Halotia branconii CENA392: one gene and its partner. The main gene of each other region encodes a partner of the protein of the gene in region 2 in a complex. Links are inferred from orthologs where the notes say so. Each region holds a gene or a part of one and is shown on either strand. Other genes may lie near its edges.

Region 1 (3,032 bases), 370 kb from region 2 along the record:
CAACAATTTTCGATATCCACTGCCAGACCGTTACAAATACCTGATCAAGCCGCATAGAGCTATTGGAGATGCGTGCAGAATTTTTGTGGTGTACAAGGAATTTTATTGTGCCAAGTCTGAATTTGTACAACAGTGTAGTAGCTACTTTTATGCCAACCAAACCCATAAGATGATCACTAATACGGTTATCAAGTCATCGAGCGTCATTGCGAATTGACAATTGTTTTGGTCATTGATCTCAATATATTTTTTAGGTTGTGCGCTTTCCCATTAGCAAAAAACTGTTGCTAGAAAACCAAAGAAGCAAAAAGGTTATAGAAGACACTGCTAAAATACCAATTGACTAGCAGCGATCGCACTCCTCACACCTATGACCACAACTACTGACTTTCTCAGTCATCTTAACCCCAGCCAACGTCAAGCCGTCGAACATTATTGCGGCCCGTTGCTAGTTGTTGCTGGCGCAGGTTCTGGTAAAACACGAGCTTTGACTTATCGCATTGCTAATCTGATTCTCAAACACCGTGTTGATCCAGAAAATATCCTGGCGGTTACGTTTACCAACAAAGCCGCACGGGAAATGAAAGAACGGATTCAGAAGCTGTTTGCCGAACAATTGGCCATGAAAGAACACGGTCAACGTTTCGATTTGTTGACAGAATACCAGCAAATGCAACTGCGATCGCAAGTTTACAAAACTACCATCAAAAATTTGTGGTGTGGTACTTTCCACAGTCTTTTTTCTCGCATCCTCCGCTTTGATATTGAAAAATACGTAGACGAAAAAGGGCGAAAATGGAATCGTAATTTTTCCATCTTTGACGAATCAGATGTGCAAACTGTAATTAAAGATATTGTCAACAAACAATTAAATTTAGACGATAAAAAATTTGATGCTCGTTCTGTACGTTACGCCATCAGCAACGCTAAAAACCAAGGCTTTTCCCCTCAAGAATTTGAGCGCGAACAACCTAATTATCGCGGACGGGTAATTTCCCAAGTCTACAGTTGCTATCAGGATAGGTTAGCAGAAAATAATGCTCTCGACTTTGATGATTTAATTCTTATCCCTACTCGACTTTTCCAGCAAAACGAACAGGTACTAGGCTACTGGCATCGCAAGTTTTGCCATATCCTCGTTGATGAATACCAAGATACTAACCGGACTCAGTACGATTTGATTCGTTTGTTAGTCACAAATGGCGAAGAAAGCAAAAGTGAGTGGGAATGGCGTAATCGCTCAGTTTTTGTCGTTGGTGACGCAGATCAATCTATCTACAGCTTTCGTATGGCAGACTTTACCATCTTGCTGGAATTTCAGAATGATTTTGGTGATGGTTTGCCAGATGCAGATACTCGTTCGATGGTGAAGCTAGAAGAAAATTATCGTTCCTGTGAAAACATTCTCCAAGCAGCCAACGAACTGATCGAAAATAATACCCAAAGAATTGATAAAATTCTCAAACCTACACGGGGAGCAGGAGAGCAAATTTATTGTCACAAAGCCGACAATGAATTAGAAGAAGCTGATTTTGTCATTAATCAAATTCAGACTTTAGAAAATCAAAATCCTGAGGTGAATTGGGGCAATTTTGCCATCCTTTATCGTACTAACGCCCAATCTCGCCCCTTTGAAGAATTATTGGTGAGGAATCGCATTCCTTACACAGTTGTAGGAGGAATGAAGTTTTACGATCGCAAAGAAATTAAAGATGTTATTGCTTATTTAAGAGCCATAAATAACCCATCTGATACTGTTAGTTTATTACGAGTAATTAATACTCCCCGGCGCGGAATTGGCAAAACCACTATTGATGCTTTGGTAAATGCTTCTCAGCAATTAGGGACAACTTTGTGGGAAATACTTAGTGATGAGACATCAGTTAATACATTAGCTGGACGAGCAACAAAAGCTGTGAATAACTTTGCTGCCATGATTAGCCGCTGGCAAGAACAAGTCGCCACACTTCCTGTAACTGAGGTTTTGCAAGGAATCTTAGAAGATTCTGGTTACGTCCAAGATTTGATGAATCAAGGCACAGATGAAGCTACAGATAGAGTACAAAACGTCCAGGAACTTTATAACGCCGCCTTGCAATTTCAAGAAGAAAACGAAGAGATTTCCTTACGAGATTTTCTTAGTAGTGCCGCCCTGAGTTCTGATTTAGATAACTTAAAAGAAGGACAAACCGCAGTCTCTTTAATGACTTTGCACTCTTCTAAAGGTTTGGAATTTCCCGTAGTATTTTTGGTAGGTTTAGAACAAGGGCTATTTCCTGGCTACCGTTCGCTGAGTGATCCTGCATCTTTAGAAGAAGAACGCCGCCTGTGTTATGTAGGAATTACTCGCGCCCAAGAACGTTTATATTTATCCTTTGCCCGTGAACGCCGTTTGTATGGTTCTCGTGAACCTGCCATGCGATCGCAATTTCTAGATGAATTGCCTGAAGAATTATTAGCTACGCAACGCAAAAGTTATCAAACTTATACTAAAAGCGCTTCAGCAACTCGTGGACAGCAACAGACAAAACAAAATTGGCAAGTAGGCGATCGTGTATTACATAAAACATTTGGCATTGGTGAAATAACTCATGTTTTTGGAGAAGGTAATAAAGTTTCTGTAGCGATTAAATTCTCCAACCTAGGGCAAAAAATCATCGACCCCAGAGTAGCACAGTTACAAAAAGTAGATTAAGAGAACTCTAAAAAATGATTGACTTTATTGACTAACATTCTAATTTTTTTTATAAGTAGCCCTCAAAATCATATTATTGCTATGCGATCCTTGCTATTTAGAAACTTGATACTTACGATTCCCACAGCTTTAATATTTACAGTTGTTGGGTACGCTGTTAGTTTACCAATGAGTTTTCATATTGATGCTTATGCATTAAAATGGCAATTCAATTTTCGTAGCCCTTCAGATTTAAGTATTCAAACACAAAGACTTGATAATCTGAGAAAATTTCAGACTATGGTAGCTCTTGGAAGTACAATTTTGGGAGTTATAGTAGCTCAAACAACTTTTGTTG
Region 2 (2,905 bases):
TAGAGATGATAGTCGGGTGGTGAGTCCCAACGGTAACGGTGAACGCTTGCGAGATTATTGGGAAGTCAGATTTGAAAAACCGCTGCCATGTAACCGCCAAGGTGAGACTTGGTTTGTTTTTAAAACTCATGTGCAACAATTACAAGCTGTTGCTGTTCGTTAAACTTCCGTTTAGATATCTGAGGGAGGCACTAAGAAACGGAAATAACTTCCCTCAAGCCTTAAAAAACTTATTAGTTGTTAACCACTCATATATCTACTACTAATCATTTTTATCTTTTCGCAAATTAAACCATTGTTTAAAAATATTCATAGGTCGATTCAGACGCGATAAATTGCCGTCTCTACAAAGGACTAGTGGGATCGCTACCATAAGATAGGGTCTTTCTATTTCTCATAAAACTTTATGAAAAATTTCTATCTTCAAGCTCCTTTCGCTCCCACAGGTGATCAACCACAAGCGATCGCCCAACTCACTACCAGTATCCAATCTGGCAGCCGCTATCAAACTTTACTAGGGGCGACGGGAACAGGTAAGACGTTTTCTGTAGCCGCAGTCATCGAGAAAATTGGTAAGCCGACTTTAGTCCTCGCTCACAATAAAACTCTGGCAGCTCAGTTGTGTAACGAATTGCGGGATTTCTTCCCCGACAACGCAGTTGAGTATTTTGTCAGTTATTACGATTATTATCAACCAGAAGCGTATATTCCAGTTAGCGATACTTATATTGAAAAAACAGCTTCGATTAATGATGAGATTGATATGTTACGACATTCAGCGACGCGATCGCTTTTTGAACGTCGTGATGTGATTGTCGTTGCTTCTATTAGCTGTATCTACGGTTTGGGTATGCCAGCAGAATATCTTAAAGCTGCCATTCCTCTGCAAATAGGTATGGAAGTCAATCAACGCCAGATTTTACGCGATTTGGCATCAGTGCAGTATAGCCGCAACGATATAGAAATGGGTCGAGGAAAGTTCCGCGTCCGGGGTGATGTTTTAGAAATCGGCCCAGCTTATGAAGACAGAATTATTCGTGTAGAGTTTTTTGGCGATGAAATTGACGCGATTCGCTATATTGATCCGGTGACTGGTGAAATTATCAAAAGTTTAGAAGCAGTGAACATCTATCCGGCGCGTCACTTCGTCACCCCAGAAGAACGGTTAGAGGTGGCTTGTGATGACATTGCGGCAGAATTAAAACAACAAAAAGCAGATTTAGAGCAAGCTGGGAAATTATTAGAAGCGCAACGCATAGATCAACGCACACGTTATGACTTAGAAATGTTGCGTGAGGTTGGTTATTGCAACGGTGTCGAAAACTATTCTCGTCACTTAGCAGGACGACAAGCTGGGGAACCGCCAGAGTGTTTAATTGATTATTTCCCTAAAGATTGGTTATTAGTAATTGATGAATCTCACGTTACAGTGCCACAAATTCGTGGTATGTACAACGGCGACCAAGCTAGGAAAAAAGTTTTAATTGAACATGGGTTTCGGCTTCCCAGTGCTGCTGATAATCGTCCTTTGCAAGCACAAGAATTTTGGCAAAAGGTGAATCAGTGTATTTTTGTTTCCGCTACCCCAGGTAATTGGGAGTTAGAAGTTTCTGAAGATCACATAGTTGAGCAAGTTATTCGACCTACTGGGGTAATTGATCCAGAAATTTCTGTGCGTCCCACCGAAGGACAAATTGATGATTTATTAGGAGAAATCAAAGATAGAATTGACCTCCATGAACGAGTGTTAATTACCACATTAACGAAGCGCATGGCGGAAGATTTAACCGAATATCTGCAAGACCATAGTATTAATGTGCGGTATTTGCATTCAGAGATTAACTCAATTGAGCGCATTGAAATTTTGCAAGATTTACGCGAAGGCAAATTTGATGTTTTAGTTGGTGTGAATTTGCTACGGGAAGGTTTAGATTTGCCGGAAGTTTCTTTAGTAGCAATTTTAGATGCAGATAAAGAAGGATTCTTGCGTGCCGAGCGTTCTTTAATTCAAACTATTGGTAGAGCCGCGCGTCATGTACGGGGACAAGCAATTATGTATGCTGATAATCTTACTGACAGCATGATTAAAGCTATTGATGAGACTGACAGGCGGCGTGGCATCCAAAGAGCATATAACCAGATGCACGGAATTACCCCACAATCAATTATGAGAAAATCGAGTAACGCAATTTTATCATTTTTAGATGTATCGCGGCGGTTAAATGCAACTGATTTAAAAGTTGTAGATGAACATATAGATGAATTGCCATTAGAACAGATTCCAGATTTAATTGTCAAACTCGAAGAACAAATGAAAGAATCCGCTAAAAAACTAGAATTTGAAGAGGCTGCAAAATTTCGCGATCGCATTCAGCATCTGCGAGATAAATTATTAGGACGTTAGTCTTTAGTTAGGGTGGCAATCAAGCGATCCTCTTTGTACCTGTTCTATTAGCTTCTTTGAGCGTCACTCACTTTGCTTTTTTTGCAAGGTATTATAAAAATGATAGGCTCTAGGAGATAACGGGCATGACTTCCTCAGCCAATAAGCAATCACTTATTATTCGTACTGAGCGTGGACTGATGATTTCAGGAACACGTATCACCCTCTACGATGTGATGGATTATGTTACTGCTCAATATCCACCTAAATTTATCCAGGGATTGTTCGAGCTTACAGACGAACAAATTAACGTTGCTCTGTCTTACATTGAAACTAATCGCGCAGAGGTAGAAGCGGAATATCAGCAAATTCTCAAAGAAGCCGAAGAACTCCAGCAATACTACCAAGAGCAAAATCGTGAGCTAGTTGCCAGAATTGCAACACAATCGCCCAAACCTGGAACTGAAGCCGCTTGGGAAAAACTTCGGGCAGTTAAAGCAAAGCGTCAGTTAAAGGGATGAT

What was found. Proteins that work in one complex are often made in the same cells at the same time.
Region 1: the proteins of uvrB (region 2) and pcrA are in contact, whole or in part, in a crystal structure (PDB 7EGT), measured with the Thermus thermophilus proteins. The link is inferred for Halotia branconii CENA392 from one-to-one orthologs. Residues at the interface, in WP_096411307.1 of Thermus thermophilus: Glu23, Leu25, Arg26, Asp27, Gly28, Glu29, Arg30, Phe31, Arg55, Glu326, Asp327, Phe328, Glu379, Ser382, Gln383, His398, Gly400, Arg401; in WP_096412145.1 of Thermus thermophilus: His654, Arg656, Phe657, Gln666, Asp668, Glu669, Lys680, Arg681, Leu682, Ser683, Lys685, Tyr686, Ala687.

What each region holds. Positions count from the first base shown.
Region 1 is NZ_CP124543.1:6,365,956-6,368,987, forward strand. It holds pcrA (DNA helicase PcrA), read left to right. Parts: upstream 1-370; coding sequence 371-2,695; downstream 2,696-3,032. Other genes in the region: QI031_RS27865 (hypothetical protein), read left to right, coding at 1-217; QI031_RS27875 (hypothetical protein), read left to right, coding at 2,777-3,032. UniProt on the Escherichia coli protein: A helicase with DNA-dependent ATPase activity. Unwinds DNA duplexes with 3'-5' polarity. Translocates on single-stranded DNA with 3'-5' polarity. Initiates unwinding more efficiently from a nicked substrate than double-stranded DNA.
Region 2 is NZ_CP124543.1:5,997,126-6,000,030, reverse strand. It holds uvrB (excinuclease ABC subunit UvrB), read left to right. Parts: upstream 1-406; coding sequence 407-2,404; downstream 2,405-2,905. Other genes in the region: QI031_RS26300 (ACP S-malonyltransferase), read left to right, coding at 2,901-2,905; QI031_RS26305 (DUF433 domain-containing protein), read left to right, coding at 2,530-2,904; QI031_RS26315 (hypothetical protein), read left to right, coding at 1-163. UniProt on the Escherichia coli protein: The UvrABC repair system catalyzes the recognition and processing of DNA lesions. A damage recognition complex composed of 2 UvrA and 2 UvrB subunits scans DNA for abnormalities.